Regions from separate parts of the Exiguobacterium sp. K1 genome, predicted to be linked through region 2. Evidence: a T-box and tRNA genes for the amino acid it is inferred to sense, from the RefSeq annotation. Region 2 holds a T-box; the other holds one or more tRNA genes.
What was found. A T-box is a leader RNA that pairs with one kind of tRNA and senses whether it is charged. The one in region 2 lies ahead of leuS (leucine--tRNA ligase), so its partner is inferred to be a tRNA-Leu.
Positions count from the first base shown of each region.

Region 1: it has a tRNA-Leu gene. The T-box ahead of leuS (leucine--tRNA ligase) is inferred to sense a tRNA for this amino acid. The anticodon was not compared.

Region 1 covers NZ_JAOTIT010000001.1:612,234-627,698, forward strand. The annotation lists gene N7U64_RS03025 (hypothetical protein) at 1-77, shown strand, start outside; gene N7U64_RS03030 (TraR/DksA C4-type zinc finger protein) at 163-684, shown strand; gene adh (aldehyde dehydrogenase) at 896-2,416, shown strand; gene N7U64_RS03040 (DUF779 domain-containing protein) at 2,438-2,806, shown strand; gene N7U64_RS03045 (thioredoxin family protein) at 2,937-3,278, shown strand; gene N7U64_RS03050 (LD-carboxypeptidase) at 3,308-4,324, shown strand; gene N7U64_RS03055 (hypothetical protein) at 4,345-4,686, shown strand; gene N7U64_RS03060 (alpha/beta hydrolase) at 4,709-5,653, shown strand; tRNA gene N7U64_RS03065 (tRNA-Leu) at 5,716-5,799, shown strand; gene N7U64_RS03070 (transporter substrate-binding domain-containing protein) at 5,992-6,756, shown strand; gene N7U64_RS03075 (amino acid ABC transporter permease) at 6,793-7,437, shown strand; gene N7U64_RS03080 (amino acid ABC transporter ATP-binding protein) at 7,434-8,162, shown strand; gene N7U64_RS03085 (2-oxoglutarate dehydrogenase E1 component) at 8,518-11,379, shown strand; gene odhB (2-oxoglutarate dehydrogenase complex dihydrolipoyllysine-residue succinyltransferase) at 11,433-12,683, shown strand; gene N7U64_RS03095 (glycerophosphodiester phosphodiesterase) at 12,861-13,751, shown strand; gene N7U64_RS03100 (Rrf2 family transcriptional regulator) at 13,942-14,388, shown strand; gene mnhG (monovalent cation/H(+) antiporter subunit G) at 14,438-14,818, opposite strand; gene N7U64_RS03110 (Na(+)/H(+) antiporter subunit F1) at 14,802-15,086, opposite strand; gene N7U64_RS03115 (Na+/H+ antiporter subunit E) at 15,086-15,465, opposite strand, start outside.
Region 2 covers NZ_JAOTIT010000001.1:38,844-54,308, forward strand. The annotation lists gene N7U64_RS00200 (GNAT family N-acetyltransferase) at 1-342, shown strand, start outside; gene N7U64_RS00205 (serine aminopeptidase domain-containing protein) at 426-1,130, shown strand; gene N7U64_RS00210 (class I SAM-dependent methyltransferase) at 1,183-1,773, opposite strand; gene N7U64_RS00215 (MDR family MFS transporter) at 1,952-3,133, shown strand; gene N7U64_RS00220 (peptidoglycan bridge formation glycyltransferase FemA/FemB family protein) at 3,301-4,332, shown strand; gene N7U64_RS00225 (HAD family phosphatase) at 4,385-5,029, shown strand; T-box leader at 5,069-5,291, shown strand; gene leuS (leucine--tRNA ligase) at 5,340-7,745, shown strand; gene N7U64_RS00235 (hypothetical protein) at 7,875-8,855, shown strand; gene N7U64_RS00240 (NAD(P)/FAD-dependent oxidoreductase) at 8,888-10,147, opposite strand; gene N7U64_RS00245 (polysaccharide biosynthesis protein) at 10,332-11,996, shown strand; gene N7U64_RS00250 (pseudouridine synthase) at 11,983-12,702, shown strand; gene N7U64_RS00255 (NAD(P)-binding oxidoreductase) at 12,743-13,375, opposite strand; gene N7U64_RS00260 (DeoR family transcriptional regulator) at 13,485-13,703, opposite strand; gene pepV (dipeptidase PepV) at 14,010-15,407, shown strand.

The sequences.
Region 1 (15,465 bases), 570 kb from region 2:
GCTTCAAGGATGGTCAAGAATTCATGACGGTCATCTGTGATTTACACGGCTCGATCCGCTCCTATAAATGTTCTTAAGACAGTCTTTGACGTTTAACATAGTTTCATTTCGGTTAAATCCTTTAGAGAAGAAGCTGAAGCTAAAGAATTGGAGATGAAGGCTATGTTATCAGAAAAGCAAATTGAGACATTCAAAACACGTTTGTTAAAGGAAAAAAATAAAACGGAAACAAATATTGAAAATCGCGAAGTCGACTATGATACAGGGGAACTGTCGAGCTACGACAACCACCCGGGCGATTCGGGAGACGAATTGTTTTTACGGGAACGCGATCAAGCAATGACAGATATGCAGGAAGAAATGTTATCGGACGTCGATGTCGCGTTAAAAGCAATTGAAGATGGCACGTACGGAATCTGTAAAGTCTGTGGCAAAGAGATTGAAATCGAACGTCTTGATATCATTCCGGAAACGTTATTATGTATCGAAGACGCGAAAAAAGAAGAAGAGCAGCTTGGAAACGATCCGACATCGCGCCCGAGTGAAGAGGCGGTCCTTGATCCATCCGTTACGGCAACCGGTAAAGACATTGACGGGGCAACTGACGGATTCAGTAAAGTCGGTGAGTTCGGAAACTCGGATACACCTTCGGATAAAGAGGACGGCATAGATCCGACACGCTGATTCGACCAATCCACACGTCAATCCATTTTTTTGGAGATGACGTGTTTTTTTTTGTGAAAAAAATCTTTAAAAAATATCGGAAAATTTTGACTTTTATAAAACATTTGGTACGATAGAAACGAGAAGACATTTCGATAGGGGTAAAATGAAAGCGCATACATGAGATACCTTCTCGTCGGTTGACCATTTTATTTGAGGGAGGAACAATCAGATGATTTATGAGATTCCAAACACGCAAGGGTCAAAGGTACAATACAAGGATCGTTATGAAAATTTCATTAACGGAAAATGGACGGCACCGGTCGGTGGAGAATATTTTGATAACGTGACGCCGATTACCGGGAAAGTATTATGTCAAGTCGCCCGTTCAGGGAAAGAAGACGTCGAACTGGCACTTGACGCGGCACATGCGGCAAAAGATGCCTGGGGCAAGACGTCAGTCGCAGAGCGGTCAAACATCTTAAATAAAATTGCGAATCGGATGGAAGAAAATCTTGAGATGCTCGCCTATGCGGAAACGCTCGAAAACGGGAAAGCAGTCCGTGAGACACTGAATGCCGATCTTCCGCTTGCCATCGATCACTTCCGGTACTTTGCAGGTGTCATCCGGGCCCAAGAAGGTTCAATCGGGGAACTCGACAACGATACAGTCGCTTATCATTTCCATGAGCCACTTGGAGTCGTCGGTCAGATCATCCCGTGGAACTTCCCGATTTTAATGGCTGTCTGGAAACTCGCACCGGCACTCGCGGCAGGAAACTGTGTCGTCTTGAAACCGGCGGAACAAACACCGGCAAGTATTTTACTGATGACTGAACTGATTGAAGACTTATTACCTCCGGGTGTCCTGAATATCGTCAACGGTTTCGGACTGGAAGCCGGAAAACCGCTCGCCTCAAGCAAGCGGATTGCGAAAATCGCCTTTACGGGTGAAACAACGACGGGACGACTCATCATGCAGTATGCGTCGCAAAACATCATTCCGGTTACACTCGAGCTCGGCGGGAAATCACCAAACATCTTCTTTGCTGATATCATGGATGCCGATGATACCTTTTTCGATAAAGCAATCGAAGGATTATTGATGTTTGCCTTGAACCAAGGGGAGGTCTGTACGTGTCCATCACGTGCCTTGATTGAAGAATCCATCTACGAGCCATTCATGGAACGGGTCCTCGAACGTGTCAAAGCGATCAAACTTGGTAATCCGCTGGATGCTGATGTAATGATGGGTGCTCAAGCATCGAGTGAACAAATGGAGAAAATTTTGTCGTATCTCGAAATCGGAAAATCGGAAGGGGCCGAGTGTCTGATTGGCGGCGAACGGAACCATCTTGACGGTGACCTCGCGGATGGTTATTATATTCAACCAACGATTTTCAAAGGAAACAACAAGATGCGGATTTTCCAAGAAGAGATTTTTGGGCCAGTCCTGTCCGTCACGACATTTAAAACAGAAGAAGAAGCACTGCAAATTGCCAATGACACGCTGTACGGCTTAGGTGCCGGTGTCTGGACGCGTGACATGAACCGGGCATACCGCTTCGGACGCGCGATTGAAGCAGGACGCGTCTGGACAAACTGTTACCACCAATATCCGGCACATGCTGCGTTCGGCGGTTACAAAATGTCGGGAATCGGCCGTGAAAATCATAAAATGATGCTTAACCATTACCAGCGGACAAAAAATCTTCTCGTCAGCTACAGCCCGGATAAACTTGGTTTCTTCTAATCGAAGAAAGGATGTGGCGACATGGTCGAACGTGTACTTGCGACCGATGCCGGCTTGGAATTGATTGAACTGCTAAAAGCAAAACACGGACCGTTAATGTTTCATCAATCGGGTGGATGTTGTGACGGCAGTTCCCCGATGTGTTTTGCGGAAGGCGATTTATTTTTAGGCGATCAAGATTTATTGATCGGTACAATCGGCGGCTGTCCGTTTTATATTCATGAGGATCAATACGCCTACTGGAAACATACGCAACTGATCATTGATGTCGTTGATGGTCGAGGCGGAATGTTTTCCTTGGAAGGCGTCGAGGGGAAACGGTTTTTAACACGTTCTCGTGCTTTTACGTCTGAAGAATATGCGGAGCTCACAGCTACTGCCAAACCATAGAACAATCAAAAGAAGACACCTCGCCCGAGTATTTAAGTGCTTATGACTTAGATACACCGGGTGGAAGGTGTTTTTTTTGTGGCATCACGTTATAATTAAAAGATATTTTACAAAAAGAGGAGGACGAAACATGGCGACTTTTCAAGAGTTGACGTCCATTGAAGCCGTGAGGGATTTTTATCTCGGGCAGCGGGCGAGTTTTATTTATGTTTCGAGTCCGGGCTGCGGTGTCTGCGCTTCGTTGTTTCCGCAGATTGAGCCGATATTAGCAAGTCATCCCGAATTTCGGTCGGGACATGTCGATTTAGGAAGCGTCCCGGAAATTGCCGGAGAATTTCCCGTGTTTACTGCTCCGGCTTTGCTTTTTTTTGCGAACGGGAAAGAAATTCACCGGGAAGTACGAATCGTTCCCATTGAACCGTTTACTAAAAAAGTCGAACAGCTCAGCCGATTGGTGGCATCACTCGATTAACAATATCACATCGTCAGGAGGAAACAGACATGCGTTATCCTTATTTAGGTTGGACCGGACAAACAATCGGTGTGACGGCTCCGTCTTCCGGATTACCGGAAGAACTGCATCCGATGATTGAAGAGGCGACGAATCGATTACGGGATCGGCAAATGACTGTTCAAGTCGGACAAACCGTTTGGACACAACAGCAGGCGGCAAGTGCGCCGGTTCAAACGCGGGCGGACGAGCTGAATGCAATGCTACAAAATCCGGAAATTGATGCAATCATTCCACCATTTGGAGGGGAACGGGCGATTGATGTGTTACCATTCCTGGATTTTGAACGAATTCCGGCAAAGTGGTTGCTCGGGTATTCGGATATCAGTACATTACTGTTTGCGATTACGCTCAAGACCGGCATTGCGACGGCGCACGGACCAAACTTCGTCGACATGCGCAGTGAAGAATGGGATGAAACGACGACAGCTTGGCGACGAGTTCTCGCGACGCCTGCCGGAGCAACCGTGACGCAGTGGACATCTGATTTGTATCAGACGAATTGGAATCATGCGGAACGGCCCGAACGTTATATGTACCACCTCGACGCGGCAACAGAGTGGAAAACAATCGATCCGGCCCAAAAACAGGTATCCGGCCGGTTGCTTGGCGGATGTCTTGAAACGATTCGTCATCTCATCGGAACACCGTACGGAGATGTGGTCACGTTTCAGACGGATCAGCTGAATGAAGAACCGATTCTTTGGTACTTTGAAGTATCGGAAGCGAGTGCCACCGACGTTCACCGTTCGCTGATGCAGATGTACCTCGCGGGGTGGTTCGAGCGGGCATCGGGCATCGTGTTCGGACGAACAGCCGGCGGGCGGACAGTTGAGGAGTATACCATCCTCGACGTGTATGAGACGTTTAAAAAACTGCTGGACATTCCGGTGTTTTACGATCTCGATATCGGTCACCAACCGCCGCAAATGACACTCGTCAACGGAGCATCAGCAACTATCATGATTCAAGGAAAAGATTCTAGATTAGACATGACATTTCAGTAATCTAGAAGAGGAGGACAGATATGGCGAGTCGGAAGTTTCAATCGTTAGCAGCGTACAAGCGGGTGCACATCAATCCGGAAACACGGCGGATGACCCTGCCTGAACCGTTTTATGATGCGTTACAGGTAAAAGACGAACTGATGTTAGCACAGGTCGGTCAAGTGTTGATTATTCGGAACCCACAGGAGATTGTCACGACGGAAACGGATTTGCTGTCGGACATCGTCGAAGAAGGATTTACGGGACAAGAATTGGTTCAGGAATTTGCTTACCGAAAGGCACAACACGAACATCGTCTGCGGCAACAAATTTTACAAGAAGAGGATGCCGAGTCCTCGGCACAACTACAAATTGATCTTTAAGAGCAGATGAGGAGTGGGAGCAATGCGAACACGAACGAAAATCGGTTTAGGTGTAATCGGTTCCGGGATGCTTGCAGCGAGTTATTACTTTTATGAAATGGCGATCGCGACCAATCCGAAACCCTTTTTATCCAACAACCGTGATTTGAGTGACGAAATGGTCCGTCTGATGCAACCGGGGCAGACGTGGATTAAAGAACAGCCGCTGGAATTGATTGAAGTCAAGGCGCATGACGGATTAATGTTACGCGGGCATTACTTACCGCCGCTTGTACCATCGGATCGGATTGTGATTTTAGTGCATGGATACGGTGGTGTCGGAACGGATTTGGCCGGATTTGCGTATCTGTATCACCAAGCCGGTTTCCACGTCATGATGCCGGATAACCGTGGACACGGAAAAAGTGACGGGAACTATATTGGTTTCGGATGGCATGACCGGGAAGATTGTCTCCGGTGGACCGAATATCTGGTAGCTCGTCTTGGCCAGGAAAGTGCAATCTTTTTGCACGGTGTTTCGATGGGAGGAGCAACCGTTCTGATGACCAGTGGGGAACTGTTGCCGCCGCAAATCAAAGGCATCATTTCCGATTGTGCGTATACGTCGGTCAACGCCGTTCTCGCCTATCAAATGAAGCGGATGTATCGTCTGCCGCATTTCCCGTTCCTGACGATGACAAGTATCTTGACGAAATTAAAAGCGGGCTATTTTTTCAGTGAAGCCTCGGCCATTAAGCAAGTCCAGCGGGCGACGGTTCCGATTCTGTTTATTCACGGCGGAGCCGATACATTTGTTCCGACTTCAATGGTCTATGAATTGTATCAAGCCTGTCCGACGGAAAAAGAATTGGTAGTCATTCCGAATGCAGCCCACGCGATGGCTTATTTCGAGGATCCGGACACATACGATACGGTCGTGGAACGATTCGTCCGGCGGATTTTAGACGAACCGACAGAAAAAGTATAAAAAAATGCATGAAACCGTTGACACGAAAAAAACTATTTAGTATTCTAATAACATAAATAGAAGTCGTCGTGGCGGAACTGGTAGACGCGCTAGACTCAGAATCTAGTGGTGGCAACACCGTGGAGGTTCAAGTCCTCTCGGCGGCATTTTAAAGTGGAAATAGGAGTACTCTTCGTCAGAAGGGTGCTCCTATTTTTTTATTTTGAAAAATTTTGATTCATGCTCTTAACAAGTTTGTTCGTAAAATTTGAATTTTTCTGATAAAATATGTGTTAAGGAAAAGTTTTTGAGGAAAATACATGAAAGAAGGCATTTGTCTTCAAGAGAGGAGTAACAACATGAAAAAGCATTTATCGGTATTATTTTTATTGCTCAGCTGTCTCGTGGTATTAAGCGCATGTAGTATCGGTTCACAGGACGAGGTCTCGAAAGACAAGACGTACAAGGTTGGCATTGATGTTACGTATCCGCCGTTCGAATATAAAGACGGGGACACATACAAGGGAATCGATATCGACCTCATCAAAGCGATTGCCAAAGATCAAGGATTTAAAATAAAGTTTGAAGCGATGGATTTCAGCGGAATCATTCCCGCTCTTCAAGCGAACCAACTGGATGTAGCGATTGCCGGAATGAGTATCACACCGGAACGGAAAAAGGTTGTTACGTTCTCAGACCCGTACTTTAAAGCTGGGCTGATCCTGGTCGTCAAAGAAGATGAAAACAAAATCAAATCAGTCGATGATTTGAAAGGCAAGAAAGTTGCGGTTAAAAAGGGAACAACAGGTGCAAAATATGCAACTGACAATGCAGACAAACTCGGAATCACCGTCACCCAATTCAATGACAGCCCGGCCATGTTCCAGGAAGTCAAAAACGGAAATGCTGCCGCATTGATTGAAGATTATCCGGTCATCTCCTATGCAAACAAACAGCAAAACCTTGGTCTGAAACTCGTCGGAGACCGTTTGAATGGTGATAATTACGGAATTGCCGTCCTCAAGGGTGAAAACGAAGAGTTGATGAAAAAAATCAACAAAGGACTCGCAAACCTGAAAGAAAACGGGGAGTACGACAAAATCGTCGATACGTATTTAAAATAAGCCATTTGTACGAATGACAAGGGAGTTGAGTCACTGATGGAAGTCGCAAAAACGGCGTTTCCGTTTTTTCTGGAAGGGTTACAGATCACCCTCTATATCTTTATCATCGCGGTCATCGTTGGATTTATAATCGGCTTGATCGTCGCCTTGATGCGTTTATCACCACTTAAGATTTTAAACGGGATTGCCATCGTCTACATCGATGTCATCCGGGGAACGCCCTTTATCGTCCAATTGTTCTTCATTTATTTTGGACTCAATTCACTTGAGTGGCTGTCGATGGACCGGATGTATGCCGGGATTCTCACTGTCGCCATTAATGCCGGAGCCTATTTCGCCGAGATCATCCGGGCCGGGATTCAATCGATTGATAAAGGGCAGACAGAAGCGGCACGTTCTCTCGGTATGACGGGGCGTCAAACGATGACACAAATCGTTTTACCGCAAGCCTTCCGCCGTATGCTGCCGACGATTACGAACCAATCGATCATCAGTTTAAAAGATACGTCGTTGCTATCGATCATCGGTATCGCGGATTTGACGCAACAGGGACAAGTGCAACAAGCAACGACATTTGAACCGTTCATTGTCTGGACGGTCGTCGGTCTGATGTACTTCGTCGTCATCTATCTCCTTTCACTATTAGGGAAATTCTTGGAGCGGAGGTTTACACTGCGATGAGTATCATTGAAGTCAAACAATTAAAAAAATCATTTGGTTCGAACGAAGTCTTAAAGGATATTTCGGTCGAGATTGAAGAAAAAGAAGTCGTGTGTGTCATTGGACCTTCGGGATCGGGGAAAAGTACGTTTCTCCGTTGCTTGAACCGGCTCGAAGATATCACGGGCGGTACAGTAATCGTCGATACCCATGACATCACAGATCCGAAAGTCGATATCAATAAAGTCCGTGAAGAAGTCGGAATGGTGTTTCAACATTTCAACTTGTTTCCCCACAAGACCGTGCTTGAGAACGTCACGCTTGCACCGATGAAAGTCCGGAAAACGGACAAAACGCAAGCGAAACAGCGGGCGCTCGAATTGTTGGATAAAGTCGGATTGCGGGAGAAAGCCGATAACTATCCGGGGGAACTGTCCGGCGGTCAAAAACAACGGGTTGCCATTGCCCGTGCCCTGGCCATGAATCCGAAAATCATGTTGTTCGACGAGCCGACATCCGCGCTCGACCCGGAAATGGTCGGCGATGTCCTTGCTGTCATGAAACAGTTGGCACTTGAAGGGATGACGATGATTGTCGTCACGCACGAGATGGGATTTGCGCGTGAAGTCGGGGATCGGGTTCTTTTTATGGATGGTGGTTTCATCGTCGAAGAAAACATTCCGAGTCTATTATTTGATTCTCCACAACACGAACGGACACAATCGTTTTTAAGTAAAGTGTTATAACACAAGACATTGAGCAGGAATGGCCTTCAGGGAGGTCGTTCCTGCTCTTTTTTTGACGAATACAGCTGTTTTCCCCTAGAGAGGTTTCATTCATAAACAACACAGGGTACAGTCATAAGAAAAACTTATACATTTATGACTGAGAAATTGGGAATTCGAAACGCACTGACCTAAAAGAAGTAGTAATATAATAACTAAGGCAAACACTTTTGACATACAGGCCATCGTTAAGGGTTATGTTCGGTCTCGTTGCAAGGAACATGACGATTATCGAATTTTTATGTCATATGATTTGAAAGCGCTAACAGGTAGAGATCTGGAAATGTACTGATTTTCAGTACAAAGAGTGGAATGAATGAAACGGGGGGAACCGTACATGGCAAGCCGGGAACAGGAACAGCAAACATTTTATGGACCAAACCTTGGATACATCATTGAATTGTATGAACGCTTTTTAGAAGATGCTTCTTCTGTTGATGAAGAAACACGGGCCTATTTCGAACAAAATGGTGCTCCGGTCGCAGAATCAGTAACTCAGCAACCGATCGAAACGGGAGATTTCGAAAAGTACTTGGCAGCGAGTCGCTTAGCGGATCAAATTCGAGCGAAAGGTCACCTTGCGGCTGACATCTATCCGCTGAAAGATCATCCGCGGGAAACGGAATTGCTGGAGCTTCGTCAGTTCGGATTGACGGAAGCCGATTTACGCGGCATGCCGGTCACGCTTGTTTGTCCGGAACCGCCGGGACATCTGAAGGATGCCTATGAAGGAATCGAACATTTAAAAGCACAGTATACAGGTGCGGCAGCCGTTGAGTTCCAACATGTCGATGATTTGGAAGAAAAGAAATGGTTACGCCAAAAAATTGAACAAGGTGCATTGACGGCACGTTTATCGGTCGAACAGAAAAAGCAGTTATTCAAACGGCTCGCCGAGACGGAATTATTCGAAAAGTATCTCCATAAAACGTACGTCGGACAGAAACGGTTCTCGATTGAAGGACTTGACGCGATGGTTCCATTGCTCGACACGATCGTTGGACATCTGATTGCCAACGGGTCGGAAACGATCAATATCGGAATGGCGCACCGGGGAAGATTAAACGTCTTGGCGCATGTTTTAGGAAAACCGTATGAAATGATTTTCGCGGAATTCCAGCATGCACCGAACCATGATCTGGTCCCTTCCGAAGGGTCAATCGGCATCACGTACGGCTGGACGGGAGACGTGAAGTATCATTTAGGGTTAAACCGGAAGATGGAGCAACAATCAAGTAACGTCCGGATGACGCTTGCCAACAATCCGTCTCACCTCGAGTTCGTCGATCCTGTCGTCGAAGGTTTCACACGGGCAGCGCAAGATGACCGTTCACAAAAAGGGGCACCGCGTCAGGAACAGGGAAAAGCCGCCGCCATTCTCATTCATGGAGACGCTGCCTTCCCGGGACAAGGAATCGTTGCTGAAACGTTGAACCTGACGAATTTGAAAGGTTATAACACAGGCGGAACGATTCATATCATTGCCAATAACACAATCGGCTTTACGACGGAACCGACGGATTCCCGTTCGACCCGTTATTCGAGTGACTTGGCAAAAGGGTATGAGATTCCGATTTTCCACGTCAATGCGGATGAGCCGGAAAGTTGTTTGGCAGTCGCATTGCTTGCCAGCGAATACCGCGCGACGTTCAACAAAGACGTCTTGATTGATTTGATCGGATACCGTCGCTTCGGACATAACGAGATGGACGAGCCGATGAACACGAATCCTGTTCTTTACGATTTGATCCATAAACACGATTCAGCCCGTGTCTTATATGCGAAGCAACTGGTCGAACAAAATGATGTAACGAAAGAAGATGTCACGACGATTGAATCGGACATCAATGACATGATGAAAGCGGCACGTGAGAAAGTTCCGAATGTCGAAAAAGAGTACGGCGGCATCATGCCGGACGTCGTCTTCAAAGGTGTCCCGCACATCGAGACCGGCGTCGCGGTTGAAAAATTGACGGCTTACAATGAACAGTTGCTCGAATGGCCAAGCGGATTCAATGTCTTCCATAAACTTGAAAAAGTGTTGAAACGCCGGACCGACGCGTTGACGACGAAAAACGGTATCGACTGGGGACATGCGGAAACGTTGGCATTCGCCTCGATTCTTTCCGATGGCACACCAATCCGGCTCAGTGGTCAGGATTCGGAACGGGGAACATTTGCCCAGCGGAACATCAATTTAAATGATGTCAAAACCGGCAAATCGTTTTCACCGATGCACAGCTTGAAGTCAGCAACGGCCTCATTTGCTGTCTACAACAGTCCGTTGTCGGAAGCAGGCGTTCTCGGATTCGAATACGGTTATAATGTGTTCGCACCGGAAACACTGGTGTTGTGGGAAGCCCAGTACGGCGACTTTGCCAACTCGGGTCAAGTCATCTTTGACCAGTTCATCTCGGCAAGCCGTGCCAAATGGGGGCAGACTTCCGGACTTGTCATGCTGTTACCACACGGATATGAAGGACAAGGACCGGAGCACTCGAGTGCCCGTCTGGAACGTTTCCTGACCCTGTCAGGTGAGAAGAACTGGACGGTCGCCAATGTATCGAGTGCGGCCCAGTATTTCCATCTGCTACGCCGTCAGGCCGCGATTCTTGGAAAAGAAGAAGTCCGTCCGCTTGTCGTCATGACACCCAAAAGTTTACTCCGCCATCCACTGGCGACGTCCGATCTCTCGGAACTGACAGACGGTTCATTTAAACGGATCGTCGAACAGGACGGTCTCGGACAATCACCGGAACAGGTGGAACGAATCGTCTTCTGCAGCGGAAAAGTGGCCATTGATTTGGCGGAAGCCGTTTCAAAATCAGATGATGATTTCAACTGGTTGCATATTGTCCGGATTGAAGAAATTTATCCGTTCCCGGCCAAGCAGTTAAATGCTTTGCTTGAACGTTATCCGAATGTCAGTGAGTTTGTCTGGGTGCAGGAAGAACCGAAAAACATGGGGGCTTGGACATACATCGAGCCGCGTCTTGAATCGGTTGCCGTCAATGGCATTACAACGGTCCGTTACATCGGCCGTCGTCGACGTTCAAGTACGGCGGAAGGTGATCCGACAGGACATAAAGTCGAACAGGCGCGGATTCTGACAGATGCCTTGACGCGGACGACAGTCAATCAACCGAGCACATCAGCTACTTCCGAAACAAATGTCTAAGCTACAATCAAGTGGGGTCAAACACGAAAAGAGTCTTAGGGGGACGAATTAACATGGAAATCAAAGTGCCAGAACTTGCAGAATCGATTACAGAAGGTACGGTCGCATCGTGGTTAAAACAACCCGGCGATCAGGTAGAAAAAGGGGAAGCCATCGTCGAGCTGGAGACAGATAAAGTTAACATCGAAGTACCGTCTGATGAAGCGGGTATCCTGTCTGAAGTAATGGCAGCCGAAGGGGATACAGTCCGTGTCGGAGAGACGATTGCCATCATCACGGCAGGCGGGGAAGCGGCACAACCGGCAGCAACAACGCCGGCACCGGAGCAAAAAGAAGCACCGGTTGCACAGGAACCGAAAAAAGAACAGCCGGCACCTGTTGCCGCGACTGAAGCGACGTCGGTTGCCGATCGTCCGATCGCATCACCGGCTGCCCGGAAAATGGCCCGTGAAAAAGGAATCGATTTAGCGCAAGTCGCGACACAAGATCCACTCGGACGGATTCGTGTCCAGGATGTCGCGACGTTTGAAGTCGCTCCGCGTGAACAAGCAAAAGCACCGCAAGCGCCGGCACCACAAGCAGCACCGCCTGCAGCTCCGGGTAAACCGGAAGAACGGATTAAAATGTCACGTCGCCGTAAAACGATTGCCAACCGTTTAGTAGAGGTTCAACAAACGGCAGCGATGTTGACGACGTTCAATGAAATCGATATGTCGGCTGTCATGTCATTACGGAAGCGCCGCCAGGAAAAATTCGTCAAGGACAATGAAGTTAAGCTCGGTTTCATGTCATTCTTCACGAAAGCGGCCGTTGCTGCGCTGAAAAAAATGCCGTATCTGAACGCCGAAATTCAAGGGGACGAAATTGTTCTTAAGAAATTCTACGATATCGGAATCGCTGTTTCCGCACCAGACGGCTTGGTTGTACCGGTTGTCCGTGACGCCGATAAAAAGAACTTCGGTGAAATTGAAAAAGATATCATCAATCTGGCCGTCAAAGCCCGGGACAACAAGCTTGGCCTATCGGATTTGACAGGCGGGACATTTACGATCACAAACGGCGGAACGTTTGGATCATTGATGTCGACACCAATCCTGAACGGACCGCAAGTCGCGATTCTCGGGATGCATGCGATCAACCTGCGTCCGGTCGCCATCGACGCCGAGCGGATGGAAAATCGTCCAATGATGTACGTTGCACTTTCCTACGACCACCGAATCGTTGACGGGAAAGAAGCCGTCACGTTCCTGAAGCACATCAAAGACTTGCTTGAAGATCCGGAGTCATTGATTTTTGAAGCTTGATTCAATCATTTTTACTCCCTGTTTCCGTCGCGGAAGCAGGGAGTTTTTATGCACTCGTTCAAGCGGATGTGACAACTCTGTCACGGAATCTATACAGAAGATTACATGGAATTCATAAATTCTTCATCAACAGCCGATAAGATACATCTGTACGTTACTTCGAAGGGGGAACCAGAAATGTTGAAACAAATCGGTGTCACGGTAGTCGCAGGAATGATCGTCGCAAGCGGTACAACGAGTATTGAAGCAGCGGGGAAAGCGAAAGGACTGCTCGATCCAAATCGAGTTGTCAACATCGCTCACCGCGGAGCATCCGGTTATGCACCGGAACATACGATGCTTGCCTACGATATGAGCCATAAAAAATTTAAAGCGGATTATATTGAAATTGATTTACAAATGACGAAGGACGGTCAACTGATTGCGATGCACGACGAGACGGTCGACCGGACGACAAATGGTACCGGAGCCGTCAAGGATAAAACGCTTGCGCAAATCAAGCGTCTCGATGCGGGCAGCTGGTTTAACGAAACCTATCCGGCGTATGCCAACGCGAATTATAAAGGACTGAAAGTGCCGACATTAAACCAAATTTTTGACCGGTACGGCAAACAGGCCAACTATTATATCGAAACAAAATCTCCGGAAGTTTACCCGGGTATGGAGAAAAAGCTTTTGGATACGTTACGTCGTCACGGGTTATCAAGTAAACAGTTCAAACCGGGACAAGTCATGATTCAATCGTTCAGCCGGGACAGTTTACTGAAGGTCAAGCAGTTAGATCCGAAGCTTCCGCTTGTCCAACTGCTTGAGGGACCGCAAATGACGGATGTCACGGATAAGGAATTAAAGACGATCCAATCGTATGCTGTCGGTATCGGACCATCATTTAAATCGTTGACACGACAAAATACGAAACAAATCCGGAATGCTGGATTGTTGCTTCATCCGTATACGGTCAATGAAAAAGTAGATATGCAACGGATGCTTGATTACGGTGTGACCGGCGTCTTTACGAACTTCGCCGACCGGTTCAATGAAGTTCTGAAACATACAAAAAAGAAATGATTCCTTAAAAAGTCAGTTTCCGGATCCGGAAACTGACTTTTTTTGTTCGAACGGCATCCAAATCTCTTTCCGTTACGTATACTGTTAAAAGCACATCCTTTATTTTCGATTAGGATCGAACATGATACGATGAAACAGCAGTGTGAAGTGGGATTTAAACGGGTTCCATGAACAGAAAGAGAGGAAAAACATGCGAATCACTCAATATACAGACTATGGACTTCGCGTCCTGATTTATTTAGGTCTTCACCGAGATGAAGTAACACCGATGCCGGCGATTGCCAATCACTACGGTATTTCTTCCAATCACTTGATGAAAGTGACACAACAATTGACGAAACTCGGATACGTGGAGTCGACACGCGGGCGGACCGGGGGACTTCGGCTGATCCGTGATCCGGAAGAAATCAATATCGGAAAAGTCGTTCGCGAGATGGAGCCGATGGATATCGTCGAATGTTTTGCGGCAGATGGTCATTGTGTCATTGAACCCCAGTGTCAGCTCAAAGGGATTCTTGCCCGTGCCTTGCGTGCTTTCATTCGGGAACTGGAACAACATACATTAGCCGAATTACTCAAAAATCCATATGAACTGAATTTGTTATTCGCAAAAACGGATGCGAACCCTTCACGTTAAGTGAACGGTCGCATCCGTTTTTTGTGTTCGTAGAGAAAAAGAACTGGGCTCATTTTAATTTAGGAGCAGGTCGTTTTTTAGGGGTGACATGCTCCGGATTTTTGGCAAGGTCATCCTGAACCGAACCTTTCCAAAGCGGAACATCACTGTAATAGGCGGCACGGGCAATTAAATGTCCGCCAATCGGTGCTGTGATTAAGACAAACACGATGCCGAGTACGACTCGGGACGAGAAAAATCCGTCTTCAGCGACGAAATAGATGATGACGCTGATAAGAATACTCATGACGCCGAGTGTTGCACTCTTGGAGGCGGCATGCGCACGTGTATAGAGGTCAGGTAACCGGATAAGGCCAAGTGCCGTCACGAGGCTAAAAAATGCTCCGATCAATGCAAAGGCAGCTACAAAAAAATCACTGATTGCGGTCACGTTCGATGATCTCTCCTTTCTCGATGAATTTCGAGAAGGCGACCGTCCCGATAAAGGCTAAAATCCCGATCAACAAAATGACTTCGAGATAGTTACTCGTCCGAAGAATAATTGAGACGAGACCGACGACGGAAATCAGGCTGATTCCGATCGAGTCAAGGGCGATGACCCGGTCGGCTACGGACGGTCCTTTAATGACCCGGTAAAATAAACCGAGCATGGATAGGAAGACGCCTCCTAAGGCAATGAATAAAATCGTCTCTAACATCAGCGGCTCACCTCCAGGATGGCTTTCTCAAAACTGTTTCGGATCGAGGCCACTGCATCATCCGCTTCCGGCATGTGCAGAGCATGGATGTACAATGTCTTGTTATCGTCCGAGATATCGACGACCAACGTTCCGGGGGTCAACGTAATCAACAGTGACAGCAATGTAATCTGCCAATTGTGTTCGAGTTCTGTCTCATAGGCGAAAATCCCCGGTTTAATGTCGAGGCGTGGCTTTAAAATGATGGACAACACTTCCAAATTCGCGACGACCAGTTCATACAAAAACCGAATGAACAATCGGATCAAGGCGATGAACGGTCCAATATAAAACCGGGTGCTGAACCCTCGCCGCATCGCGAACATCGCAATCAAACCGA
Region 2 (15,465 bases):
GTCCGGGCGATTCGGACAGCGGAGGAAGCACGTGGAGAATATTTCAACGTTGGACTGATTGACGGGGAAATCGTCGGTTTCATTCACGCGATTGATGTTGAGGGAACATGGGAAATCGTCCGATTGTATGTCTTGCCGAAATACCAACAAAACGGGATCGGACGCCGGCTGATCCGCGAGCTGGAATTGCAGGGAGCCTCTCCGATCGAAGTGTATGTCGAATCCCGAAACTATAAAGCCCGCCACTTTTTAACGTCGTACGGATTCAAGGAAATCAGCGAGACGACAGAGGAAGTCTTCGGACAAGTGGAACCTGTGACGCGTCTGCAACGTATATATTAAAGAAATGGAATCCGACTTAAGGCGGTTTGGCTGGAGTCGGATTTGTTGCATACTAAACAGATATCGAATGAAGAGGTGAGTTTGTGGTAGAACAACCAACCGGAGTAATCGTTCTTGTATATCCACTCCAATTACGTGCTCGGCCGAGTGAGGCGCTGATTCGTGTATTAGAACGCGAATACGAAGTTCTCCTGGTCGATGCACCCCGTCGTGTATCGTTTGAAGAACATCAACAGCTGTTAAAAGAAGCATTACGTGAAGCCGGTAAACGAAAATTACCGATTCACATCATTGCCTGCAGTATGGGGGCACTTGTCGTCAATCGCCTGCTTCAAGAATATGAGTTGCCGATGGCGAGCCTGACATTCATCTCGCCGTTATTTGATTGGCACAACTCGAAGCAACTAGGCGGCGTCAAACAAGTGTTTGCAAGTGCTTTCGACCGGTTCCGTCCGGATGCTCCGCTCGGCACATTGCCGTTCGGACAGAACAATGAGGATGCTGCACGTCTTGGTGAATTGACGTATGCGGAATATCGCGAGATTGAAGAAGAAATCGTCATCCATGACGAAGAACGTAAGAAACTGCCGCGGGTCCATCTCGCTTGTTTTTATGCACCGGATGATCAGTTCGCCGACGTCAAGCTGACACTTGAAGTGTGCCGGAAAATGGGCGGAGACCAGATTTATCTGCAACGTCTGCACGGTTTCCCGCACTTCAGTTTTGAACGTTTGAATACGCGGTTTGCTGAAAAGCTATTGCTGTTTCTAAAGATGGTGGAAGATTAAACGGCAACAAGAAAAAGAGGAATCCGGATAGCATCGGGATTCCTCTTTTTGTTTAGTCGATTGTTTGTTTCTTTAATTTTTTTTCAATCGCGACGATGAACGGGGGATTGTTTTGCTGATTCAAGAAACGATACTGCAGGACGGCATAATCCTGTTGCGGGAGGGAAGAGACATGTTCCAACACCGCATCGCGTTCACGTCGTCCTTCCGAATGGCCATGGTAGATCACGAGGACAACCAGACCGCCGGGGACAAGAACCGGAAGGAGGGCACGGAGTGCTTCGAGCGTTTCTTCTCCGGTCGTCGTGACGGATTTGTCGCTCCCCGGCAAGTACCCAAGATTAAATACTCCGGCACGGATCGGACGTTGTTCAGCAAACAAGCGGGCTCCGACGTGAATATGGCTTTCATGGTATAAATCGACCCAGTCCAAGACATGAGCTGTCTGCAGACGACGTGTCGTTTCTTCGATGGCCTGCTCCTGGACATCAAACGCGATGACCCGTCCGCTCGGTCCGACCTGTTCGGCAAGGAAATGCGTATCATGACCGTTCCCCGCAGTCATGTCGACGACGCAATCCCCTTCATGGATGACTGATTCCAATAATTCTTTTGCGTAAGGTAATACACGTGCAAGTGACATGGCAAAAACTCCTCTTTCTGATAATATGCTCTATTTTTTTCTAAGTACCCGGAAAATTGACCCTTTAGTCAATTGTATCATTTTTCCGATTGTTCGTTTAATAACGAAGTTCCTTGACAGAGAGGAGAATAATTTCGTAAAGTGGCAAGGTTGGAAACTACATTGGAGGATGCTTACCATGCCGAAATTACCTCGCGCGGTCTGGATTCTGGTATTGGCGATGGCGATCAATACGACAGGATCCTCTTTTTTATGGCCGTTTAATACATTATACATTCATGATTATTTAGGAGAGTCGATGACAAAAGCCGGAATGGCTTTATTCGTCAACTCGGCTCTCGCCATTGTCGGAAACTATATCGGCGGAAAAGCATTCGATCGATTAGGCGGGAAACGGACGCTTGTCATCAGTGTCATTGGACTGGTCCTTGCTTCGATTGGTCTTTGGCTGTTCCATCAGACCTTCACCGGGTATGTGCTGATGTTAGGATTGATCGGATTCGTCGGAGGAATGGTGTTTCCGACCATCTATGCTTTGACCGGTGTCATTTGGCCGGAAGGTGGAAGACGGGCATTTAATGCAATCTATGTTGCCCAAAATGTCGGTGTGGCACTGGGGACCGCAATCAGCGGACAAATTGCAGCAATCGACATCCAGTTCATTTTCATCGCCAATCTGATACTTTACTTATTGTTTGCCGTCGTCCTTTTGGTGGGGCTGAACTGGATTCAAGTGCATCCGGTCAAACGTCAATCGGTATCGGCAGGGGAAGAAGTGCGGGAACCGCTCTCGAAGAGTTCAGTCCGGACGATGTTGTACGTTTCGGTCGGCTATGCGCTCTTGTGGTTTGTGTATGTTCAATGGCAGGGAACATTCGCCGTGCATACAAAATCCCTCGGTGTGACGATTTCCGAGTACTCGATTTTATGGACGATCAACGGTGCACTGATCGTATTTGCGCAACCGTTATTGACACCTGTCCTGCGCTGGTTTGGTGACGACTTGAAACGTCAGTTGCTGACGGGAACCGGCATTTTTCTTTTGTCCTACGCGATCGTGCCTTTTGCCGGCGGATTCAAGATGTTCTTAGTAGCGATGGTCATTTTGACGATCGGTGAGATGTTCATTTGGCCGGCGGTTCCGGCAATGGCAGCCCGCCTGGCTCCGATCGGGAAAGAAGGCGAGTTTCAGGGGTATGTCAATATCGCCGCTTCGGCAGGGCGGATGATCAGTCCGACTGTCGGAGGGCTGATTTATGATTTATCCGGTATGAATGCCGTGTTCATGACATTGATTGGATTGATCCTGCTGGCAGGATTCACATTCGTTCGGGCTATACCAAACAAGGCGGTAAAATGAGAAAAGGACAGAAGCGGTCGCTTGATTCCGCTGTCTGTCTTTTTTGTTGAAGAAGCATATTAAACATGTAAAATGGGTATTGAATTAAAAGGTAAAAATTAATTGATTAACCAAATTAAAGGAAAAATAGTTATGTTCGACGTGTCATATGCCGGAGGTGGAAAAAGATGAGGCGATGTATTTTTGTGGAAGATCAGTTGACGTGGGCATCACTTGTGGAAAATAAATCACTTGATATTTTTTATAGCTATGAATATGTTCATTTGAATGCCCGGACCGATGAATCGGCCGGACTGATTTATTTTCAAGGAGCATCAGGTGAATTATTTTATCCCTTCTTGAAGCGGCGGATTTTTGACACCGAATACTTTGATTTGATTACGCCTTACGGATACGGAGGTCCGGAAATCATTGGTGAGTTGACTTCAGAAGAGCTGACCGATGCCAAACGTTCGTTTCGACAATGGGCGATGCGTCAAAAAATTGTTTCCGAATTGATTCGTTTTAATCCGCTGACGGAAAACCATAAACGTGTAGCAGATTGGACTAAAACGGAATTCATCCGCCACACGACAAGCATCGATCTTCGGCCTTCTGTAGAAGAAATCATGCAGACCTTTCATAAAAAAAACCGGAGTATGATCCGGAAATCCTTGGCGTCAGAGCTGACGGTCCGAAGAGGATCGAAAGAAGATCTGCCAACCTTCATCCGTCTTTACTATCAAACGATGGACCGGAAGGATGCTTCGTCGCATTACTATTTCACGACCGAATATTTTGAACAGTTGTTTCAACCGACGGAATTGTGTGAACCGTTATTGTTAATCGCGGAGTGGCAGGGAGAAGCGGTCGGTGGATATTTCGTCCTGCTCGGGAACGAGTATGCACACGGACATCTGATCGGTTGTCAACGTGATGAACATAAACTTTTTCCGAATCAGCGCCTGGAGTATGAGGCGATTTTACATTCCAAGTCAGCCGGCATGGTCGAGCAGCACCTCGGTGGCGGCTATAAGGAACGGGACAGTCTGTTTGAAAGCAAATGTCGCTATACAGGTTACCGTATGTTTGAATACCACCAAGGAAAGACGATTCTTCTTCCCCATGTCTATGAACAATTGTGTCAACGGTACGGAAGCGACGAAGCAACCAACTATTTCCCGGAATACCGTTATCAAGAGACGGTTTTAGCCACCTGATCATCGGCAGATGATCAGGTTTTTTGGTAGGCTGATAACAGGAGGGGAAATCATGAAAAAAACAGGTTTGATTTTTGATATGGATGGGGTCATCCTCGATAGTGAAATTCAATATTTTAAAGTCCATCAACAGATGTTCAACACGTTATCGATTCCACTGGATTTGACGCAGTATGCGACATTCATGGGGAAAACCGGGGATGAGATGTGGGAGGAACTGATCACACAACACGCGTTACCGCACTCGACGGAAGCATTGCTGGCACTCGAACACGAATTATTCCAACAGCATGCGAAGCCGGAGACCTGCGGTTTGAAGGACGGCGTAAAAGAACTGATGGAACTGGCCCGGACGGAAGGATACCGGATTGCGATTGCGTCCTCGAGTTCACTTGAAAAAATTAAACGTGTCATTACGCATTATGAATTGATGGTCGATGCTTATACGAGCGGATTTGAAGTCCCGCGTTCCAAACCGGATCCGGCGATTTTTCGTCTGGCGGCAGAGAGGATCAATCAGTCACCCGAGGCCTGTATCGTCATTGAAGACGCCGCAAACGGGATGATTGGTGCCAAAAAAGCGGGCATGGAAGTCATTGCCCTGCTCGACGATCGGATGCCGGCACAAGTCTTGCATCATGCGGATCATGCCGTATCATCGCACGCCGCGATTGGAGAAATTTTACGCAACCGTTGACGGTAAGGGAAGGTTCGGCTTACACTTACACATAGATAGTCCATTGCGACGAACTGAAATAGTAAGGGAGTCATTCCGTTTTAGAGAGCTGGTGGTCGGTGCAAACCAGTCGGAATCGTCCTTGAACTCGTCAGGGAGCATGATTCGTGAAATCAAGTAGCGAACTCCGGTCCTTCACACCGTTATCTGTGAATCAAGTGGTCTGCGTCAGCAGACAACGTGGGTGGTACCGCGGGAGACAAACCGGTCTTTCGTCCCTATTCCTAGGGGCGGAGACCGGTTTTTTTGTATATTCAGAGGAGGAATAAAGATGCCGTATAATCATCGTGAAATCGAACCAAAATGGCAAGTGCGTTGGGAACAGGACAATGCGTTCGTCACAACAGAAGATCCGGAAAAAGAAGGTTTTTATGCGTTAGACATGTTTCCTTATCCATCGGGAGCAGGACTTCATGTCGGTCACCCGGAAGGATACACGGCAACCGATATCCTGGCCCGGATGAAACGGATGCAAGGATACAACGTTCTTCACCCGATGGGATGGGATGCGTTTGGACTTCCGGCGGAGCAGTATGCGCTTGATACAGGAAATGACCCGCGGGAGTTCACTGCCCAAAACATCGAAACCTTTAAACGTCAGTTAAAAGACTTGGGATTCTCGTACGACTGGGATCGTGAAATCAATACGACGGATCCGAAATATTACAAATGGACACAGTGGATTTTTACGAAATTGTATGAACAGGGACTCGCTTTCGTTGACGAAGTCGCCGTTAACTGGTGCCCGGCTCTTGGAACGGTGCTTGCGAACGAGGAAGTCATCGACGGGCTGTCCGAGCGTGGTAATCATCCGGTTGTCCGCGTCCCGATGCGGCAGTGGGTTTTAAAAATTACCGAGTATGCGGACCGTTTGCTCGAAGATTTGGATGAACTCGACTGGCCGGAATCCGTCAAGGAAATGCAACGGAACTGGATCGGAAAATCGGAAGGTGCGGAAATCGACTTTACGATCGACGGTCATAAAAAACAAGTGACGGTCTTCACGACACGTCCGGATACCGTCTTCGGCGCAACGTATCTCGTTCTGGCACCGGAGCATCCATTTGTCACGGATATCACAACAGAGGATCACGAAGAAGCGGTTAAAGCATACATCGCGTCTGTCCAGACGAAGTCAGATTTGGAACGGACGGATCTTGCGAAAGAAAAAACAGGCGTCTTCACGGGAGCTTTTGCTGTCAACCCGATTTCCGGCGAACGTCTGCCAATCTGGATCGCCGATTATGTCCTCGCGACATACGGAACAGGCGCGATCATGGCCGTTCCGGCACACGATGAGCGTGATCATGAATTTGCGAAACAGTTTGACCTTCCGATCATCGAAGTCGTCAAAGGCGGTAACGTTGACGAAGCAGCGTATACGGGTGAAGGCGAACACGTCAATTCACAAATGCTCGATGGATTGTCAAAACAGGAGGCGATTGAAACGATCATCGCTGAACTGGAGACGAATCAAGTCGGACGCAAAAAAATCACGTTCCGATTGCGTGACTGGTTATTCAGCCGTCAGCGCTACTGGGGTGAACCGATTCCGGTCGTCCACATGGAAGACGGAACGATGAAGACACTCGATAAATCGGAACTTCCGCTTGAATTGCCGATGATTCCGGAAATCAAGCCGTCCGGCACAGGTGAATCACCACTCGCCCTTGCAGAAGACTGGCTCGATTACACGGATCCGGTCACGGGACTTAAAGGACGCCGCGAGACGAATACGATGCCACAATGGGGCGGCAGCTGCTGGTACTACCTCCGCTTCATTGATCCGCATAATGAAGAGGCGATTGCCGATCCGGAAAAACTAAAATACTGGCTTCCGGTCGATATTTATATCGGAGGAGCCGAGCATGCCGTGCTTCATTTACTGTATGCCCGCTTCTGGCATAAAGTCTTGTATGATATCGGTGTCGTACCGACGAAAGAACCATTCCAAAAGTTGTATAACCAAGGGATGATTCTTGGAGAAAACAATGAAAAAATGTCGAAATCACGCGGAAACGTCATCAATCCGGATGAAATCGTCAAATCGCACGGTGCAGATACACTCCGCTTGTACGAAATGTTCATGGGACCGCTTGATGCTTCGGTGTCGTGGTCGGAGAACGGTCTTGACGGGGCACGTCGTTTCCTTGACCGCGTCTGGCGTCTGTTCGAACGGACGGCGGACATTCAGGACGTGACGACAGTCGATGCAGACTTTGAACGTGTCTACCATCAGACGGTTAAAAAAGTAACGGAAGACTTCACGAACATTCAGTTCAACACCGGAATTTCGCAGTTGATGGTCTTCGTCAACGAGGCTAATAAACAACCGGTCTTACCGCGTCACTTCCTTCGCGGATTCATTCAATTGCTGACCCCGGTCGCACCGCACCTCGGGGAAGAGTTATGGGAACAGCTTGGTTTTGAGGATACATTGACATATGCGGCATGGCCGACATTTGACGAAACGAAACTCGTCAGCGATACAATGGAATTCGTCATTCAAGTCAACGGTAAAGTCCGTTCGAAGCTCGTCATCAGCATGGAGGCAACAAAAGAAGAAATTGAAGCCCTTGCGTTTGCCGATGAAAAAACACAAGAATGGATTGGCGATAAAACAGTTCGAAAAGTCATCGTCGTTCCGAAAAAACTGATCAATATCGTAGCGAACTAAGGCAAAACCCCTCATCTGATTCGTCAGATGGAGGGGTTTTCGGTTATCTCCGTCGCAAGTCCGCTTTTTTTTTAGGGCGCCTTCTGCTAAACTGAATCAGAAACCGAGACAGAAAGGCGATTTGTGTAAATGAAACGAACTTATATAGTCTATACAACGATTTTTGCCGTCGTCTCCGGTCTGATCCTTTGTGTGTCGCTCGTCTTTTCGAGACCTGAGACCGTCGCACAAATCAAAGAGACGTTTGCCAAAATTGAGACACAATCGAAACACCAAGCAGCAGTCAAACAAGTACCGGCGAAAACACCGTCTTCCATTCCGAATCCGGAAGAACCATTGATCAAAAACGTTCAACAGATGTTGTACGATGATTCGATCGGTTCCTATCTTGTCGTAACGGAAGATTATCACTTTTTTGAAATCAGCGGGACCGGTGAACGAATCAATGCGTCATTCCAAATCGAGGATGAAGGCAAGTTGATGTTATCGGGACTTGACGGCATGACGCTCGTTGACGGCGAGACTGTCGCCTTATTGACGTCCAATCAAATTCTCGTGACCGTCAAACGGGATGAAGGCGTCTGGAAAGAAGACAAGCGGGAACGGGTGGCAGGTACGACGATCCGCGACAGTTTCCACGGACTCGGTTACGATGCCAAGAAAAAACAATTCTACACGATCAATCACATTCGTTCGTTAGCACGAAGTGAACTGACGTATTTCACGACGAAACAAGATGAAATAAAAATCGATAAAGACGCGACCGCAAAGGAAAAACGCGCCTTAAAGAAAAAACAAAAACCGCCGTATTTGACGATTGTAGAGCGGAAGCGGATTGACACGGCCGGCGGCATGCGCAGTGATGCGAAAAAAGCCTTCACGGAAAACTTCCGTCCGATTGGTCTTGCCGAACGGCAAGGGCGGATTTACACGCTGGATTCGGAAGCATTATTCCTGTATTCGATTGACACGAAAGATGTGACGATTACAGGGGAGTCGGCAAGCCCGAAAGTCTACGGGGCAGAAGGTATATTTGTTCAGGACAATGAGTTGTTTGCTTTGATCCAAACGGATAAATTCTCGAGCCGTTCGTTTACACCAATCGACTAAAAGGCTAGCTCCGTGTGGAACTAGCCTTTTTGTCATAACGCGGTCAGTGCAGCATTCGTGCCGGCGCAATGGCCGGTCACGAAAGCGGCTGTGATATTGTAACCGCCTGTATAGCCGTGAATGTCGAGGATTTCGCCGGCGAAAAAGAGACCGTCTGCTTTTTTCGACATCATCGTTTTTGGTTGGATTTCCTTGATCGAAACACCGCCGCCGGTGACGAACGCTTTATCAAAGTCGAGTGTTCCGACTGCTTGAAGCGGGAAGCGTTTGAGCGTCGCCAGCAATAGAGTGAAGTCCTGTTTTTTAATTTGCGTACAGACTTCATCTCCAAAACCAATCCGGGCAAATAATAGATCGAGCAATCGTTCCGGAACAAATCCTTTTAACGCATTGCGGACCGTTTTTTTCGGGTTAGCGGCAAGGGCAGCTTGGAACCGTTCCGTCAGGGCACCAATCGATTCTTCCGGGAACAAGTCGATCGAAAGATGGACAACACGCTCACCAGACCGTTTTCTTTCTTTGATCGTGTACTGACTGCACCGTAAAGCAATCGGACCACTCAGACCGAAATGGGTAAATAACAGATCGCCGGTGTGCGTCTTGATCGGTTTATCTTTTTTACCGTGAACCGTCAGCGCGACGTCACGTAACGAAAGACCCTGAAGTGTCTTTTCTTGGATGAACGTATCGTTCAGTAAAATCGGCACTTCGGTCGGGAAAAGTTCTGTGATCGTATGACCGGCTTTACGTGCCCAAGGATAACCGTCGCCGGTTGAACCGGTATGGGGAACCGATTGTCCACCGACAGCGACGACACAACTCTTCGCTTCGAGGCGGGATCCGTCCGCAAGCAGGACGGCTGCGAACGAACCGTCCGGATGGAAGTCAAGTGTTGCAACTTCCGCATTGATTTGAATTTCAGCGCCGTGCTGGCGGATTTGATCAATCAATACCCGGACGACGTCAGCTGCTTTATCGGAAACCGGGAACATCCGTCCATTATCCTCTTCCTTCAGAGCGACACCAAAGCCCTCGAACAGTTCAATGATGGATTCGTTATTGAACTGAGAAAAGGCACTGTAGAGAAAACGGCCGTTTCCGGGAATCGATTGAACCAATTCTTCCAATGGTTTGCGGTTCGTGACGTTGCATCGACCGCCGCCTGAAATTGCCAATTTTCGTCCGAGTTTACTTCCTTTATCGAGCAAAAGCGTCTTAGCGCCTGCTTGTAACGAGGCGAGCGTTGCCATTAAGCCGCTTGGTCCGCCTCCGATTACGATTACATCATACATGTGGTCACCTCATTTGTTGGATTCTGCTTGTTTCACTTTAGCAGAAGTTTGTACTGTAAACAAACCGTCTCTTTCTTTTATGGAAGCTGAGCGGTATAATGATTTGCAATTGTGCAAGAGAGAACTTGTATATTGAGACGTTTATCGAGTCAAGAAAAAATAGAAAGTGCGAGGAAGGTTATCCATGTCGACTGTGAGCAAAAAGCAAGAAACTTCATCCAGTAATACCGGATTCGTTCGTGGAACGATGTTGTTGTCCGGTGCATCACTCATCTCCCGTGCCCTTGGTCTGATTTATCTGTTTCCGTTTCAGTTCATGGTCGGAGCGACGGGAATCATGTTTTACACGTATGCCTATAACTATTATGCCATCATGATTGGTCTCGCAACAGCCGGTATCCCGGTCGCCGTCTCGAAGTTTGTCGCGAAGTACAATGCGATGGGGGAATATGACACGAGCGAGCGTTTATATCGATCCGGATTAAAAATCATGTCCATCACCGGTGTCGTTTCCTTTCTGGCCTTATTCTTACTGGCTCCGTATCTGGCTCACCGGGCAATTCCCGGAGGAGATGTCGACTCGGCCTCTTACGTCGATGCCGTCACGATGACGATCCGCGGTGTCAGCTTTGCCTTGATTCTGATTCCGGCGATGAGTATGACGCGCGGATATTTCCAAGGATATCAATCGATGGGACCGACTGCGATTTCGCAAATCCTGGAACAGATTGTCCGGATCATCTTTTTACTGGCCGGCGTCAGCATCGCGATTTATCTGTTTGATACGGATGCAGCCTGGGCAGCAACGATTGCGACATTCAGTGCCTTCATCGGGGCAATCGGCAGTGTCGCTGTGCTCGTTTATTATTTCCGGAAACGTGCTCCCGGCTTAAAAGCGTTACGCGACGGTCAGACGACGATATCGCCGAATCGTCCATTATCAGGGTTGTATAAAGAACTGTTGACGTATGCGATTCCGATCGTCATGGTCGGTCTGTCGACACCGCTTTATCAGGTCATTGATCAAAACACGATGAATGCGGCTTTACAAAGCATCGGATACACGCTTGAAGCCGCCGGAAACGCAACAGCCTATCTGATTGCAGATAGTCATAAAATTGTCTTGATTCCGGTTTCGGTCGCGACAGGATTATCCTTATCCGCGACACCACTTTTGACGGCCTCGTTTACACAAGGGGATATGCGGAAAGTCCGGAAACAAATTTCGCAAATTTACCAGCTGGCCTTTTTCGTAACGATCCCAGCGGTCGTCGGTATGATTTTACTGAGTGAAGAGACATTCCATGTCTTATTCCCGAGAGATCAGGCGGCATGGGTCTATTTATTAAGTTATGCACCAAGTGCGTTATTCCTCGCATTGTATTCCGTGACAGCGGCAGTACTGCAAGGAATCAACCGGCAGTATTTCACGATTATTGCGACACTGGCAGGATTGCTGACGAAGTATCTGTTGAACGCACCGTTGATTCACTGGACCGGAGACGGAACAGGGGCCGGATATGCAACCATCCTTGGATACGTCGTCGCAACCGGATTGATGTTCTTCCGGATTACACAAACGGTTCAGTTCCCGTTCAGCACAGTCTTGCGCCGGACGTCACTGATTATGATCATCAGTGCCATCATGGGTGCGAGCGTCGCGCTCGTCAAATGGGGATTAGCAGCTCTGCTTCCCGCTACGACGATCGGTTCACTCATCATCTTAATCGTCGGAGCCGGAATCGGGATTGTCGTCTTTGCAGGTCTTGCCATTTGGAGCGGTCTTGCGGAAGCCGTACTTGGACGAAAATTTTCAATGAAACGAGGACGAGGAAATGCGTCTAGATAAATTACTCTCAAACATGGGAGCAGGATCCCGAAAAGAAGTAAAACAATTACTCAAGTCGGGTGCGATTCAAGTCGATGGCGAAATCGTCTACGACCCGAAACAGCACGTCGATACAGAAAATCAACAAGTGTTATTATACGGCGAACCGGTCACGTATCAAAAATTCATTTATTTAATGATGAACAAACCGCCCGGCGTAATCAGTGCGACAGAAGATAAGCGGGATCAAACCGTGATTGATTTACTGTTTGACGACGTGACGTACTTCAAACCGTTCCCGGTCGGACGACTCGACAAGGATACGGAAGGGTTGCTCTTGCTGACGAATGACGGATCATTTAATCATGCATTGATGTCACCGAAAAAACACGTCGAGAAAGTCTATTATGCGGAAGTCATCGGTACGCTGACAGAAGAGGACGTGGAGGAAGTTGCAGAAGGGGTCACACTTGAGGACGGCTATAAAACAAAGCCGGGCAAGCTGATTATCTTGGAAGCAACGGACGAAACATCAACACTCGAGCTGACGATTACCGAAGGGAAGTTCCATCAGGTCAAACGGATGATGCTTGCTCTCGGAAAAGAAGTGACGTATCTGAAACGGTTGTCAATCGGACAATTGCCGCTTGATCCGACACTTGAAGCAGGAGAATACCGGGAACTCACACGTGGCGAATTAGCCTTGTTTGACTGGAAACCGGAATGAAAAAAGGACGCTCTTCTTATAGAAGGGCGCCCTTTTTGAATTATTGATTACGCAACGCTTCTGCAATCGGGAAGGGACCGCTTAATACTTCGAACTGACGTGTTTGAGTCGGGTGATCAATCAAGGTTACGAAGAGGGCCGCGATATCATCACGTGAGACTTCGCGTCCTTCATACGAATCAAAGTGTTCTTTTGTCTCGATCGTACCGCTCGGTTCATCATAACTGAGTGGACCCGGACGGACAATCGTATAATCGAGACCGCTGTCTTTTAAATGACGGTCGGCCGCACCTTTTGATTCCAGATAAACTTTTAAATCACCTTGCGGATGATCGGCACCGATTGAACTGAGCATCAAGAAACGCTCAATCCCGCTTGCTTTGGCCGCATCGATGACTTTAATGGCTCCATCCTGGTCGACGGCGCGCGTCAACTCTTCCGAAGCTCCGCCGGCACCGGCTGCAAAAATAACGAGATCCGCATCTTTGACGACATCTGTCACATCTTTCGTTAAATCACCAAGACGGACCTCGGATGCGCCAAGGGCGATTAAGTCATTGATTTGATTTTCTTCCCGTACGACGGCGATAGCTTGATGCTGACCTTGTTTTCCGATCAGTTCAACCATTTTTCGCCCGGTTGTTCCGTTTGCTCCAATGATTAAAATATTCATCTCATCATCTCCTTCTCAAACTAGATATACCCTGCCTGAAAAAAAAATAACAAAAAAAGACGCGAAGGATTCGCGTCGTTACAGAAAATAGTTTGGTGAAACATCTTAATCAGCCGGCTTGTCGTTGTTTTTTACTTGATGTCCAAGTACCGCGTCTTGGGCTTACAATGAGGTTGTTGTATTCGAGCACGTTCAAGTCACGCTGGACGGTTCTTGAAGTAATGCCGAATTCTTCAACCAAGTCTGCTGTCGTAGTAGCTCCGTTCTCATTGATATAGAGATAAATCGATTTAATCCGGGTCAACATACGGTCTGTAGAATCTTTCATTGGTATAACCACTCCCCCAATGGATAGAATAGTGTTCTAAAGCTTCGGGTGACAAAAGACGATGATGAATTAAGTTGTTTCGCCTTTAGTATAACTCTTTTAATATAGAATGCAAGTAATTTAACCGAACGTTTTCAAAAAACACATAAACTTTCAATAGTTAATAGCGAATGAAACGTCTTTTATTCATTTTAATGTTCGTTAAAAACGTAATAACAAAAGATTTGGTATTTTGGATGTTCGTAATTGTCAAATTTTCGCTATACTTAAAGGTGAACGAATTAGCGGACAAGGGAGAGAAGTCAAATGGTCAATTGGAAAGAAGAAGTCATGGCACGACGTGAAGATCTCTTAGTTGATTTAAAGGAACTATTAAGCATACCGAGTATTCTCGATGAAACGACGATTCAAGAAGGTGCTCCGTTCGGGACGGAAGTCAAACGGGCACTCGATTGGATGCTTGCGCTGGGGGAACGGGATGGATTTATTACGAAGAACGTCGACGGATATGCCGGTCACCTCGAGTATGGTCAAGGAGATGAATTACTCGGAATCCTCTGCCACCTGGACGTCGTACCAGCAGGCGGTGACAATTGGACATACGGCCCGTTCAATCCGACATTAGCCGACGGGAAATTGATTGCGCGGGGTGCAATCGATGATAAGGGACCCACGATGGCGGCGTATTATGCCTTGAAGATCGTCAAAGAGTTGGGGCTTCCGCTTTCAAAACGGATTCGTTTGATTGCCGGTGGGGATGAAGAAAGCGAATGGCGCTGTGTGAATCATTACTTCAAGCATGAAGAAATGCCGACGCTTGGATTTGCACCGGATGCTGATTTCCCTATCATTAACGCTGAAAAAGGATTGTATGACGGATTACTCGTTCAAGGTAAACCCGTAAAAGCAGCAGATACAGGCTATCAACTCGTTCGTTTCGAAGGCGGAGAGCGTCCGAATATGGTACCGGGTCACGCGACGGCTACGGTTCATGTCGCTGAACGGGGAACGATCGAAGAAGATTTCCATCAGTATCTGGAGAAACAAGGTGTGACAGGGACAGTCAAGGAGACGGCTGAAGGACTTGTCTTTGATGTCATCGGCGTCGCGGCGCATGCGATGGAACCGGATAACGGGAAAAACGCAGCCCTTCATTTGGCGCGTTTCCTGCATACCCTTCATCTTGATTACAATGGCCGCCGTTATCTCGAGATGGTCGTGCACATGTTCCGTGATTCACGCGGTGTGGCGCTTGGTGTGGCTGCATCCGATGAAACCGGCGACTTGACGATCAACGGAGGCGTTTTCCGTTACGGACAAGGGCAAGGGACGGCTTCGCTTAATATCCGTTATCCTTATAGTGCTGATTTCACAGAACGCTTACAGCTGATTAAAGAAGCAGCCATCGCATACGGGTTCGAACTTCAAACACGCACACATATGCCGCCGCATCATGTCGATCCGAACCATGAACTGATCCGGACACTCAGTGCGGTCTATGAACGGCAAACCAATCAAAAGGCCGACTTGATTGCGATCGGTGGCGGAACCTATGCCCGTTCGTTGACAGCAGGTGTTGCATTTGGACCTGTTTTCCCGGGCGGACCGGAAGTCGCGCACCAAGTGGATGAGTATGTTGATTTTGAAGAGTTGTTATTAGCCGTCGCCATCTATGCAGAAGCGATTTACGAATTGGCGAAATAAACATCTGTTCATCTGAAAAACCAATTTATAAGGAAATGAATCCCCCGAATCCATTGTG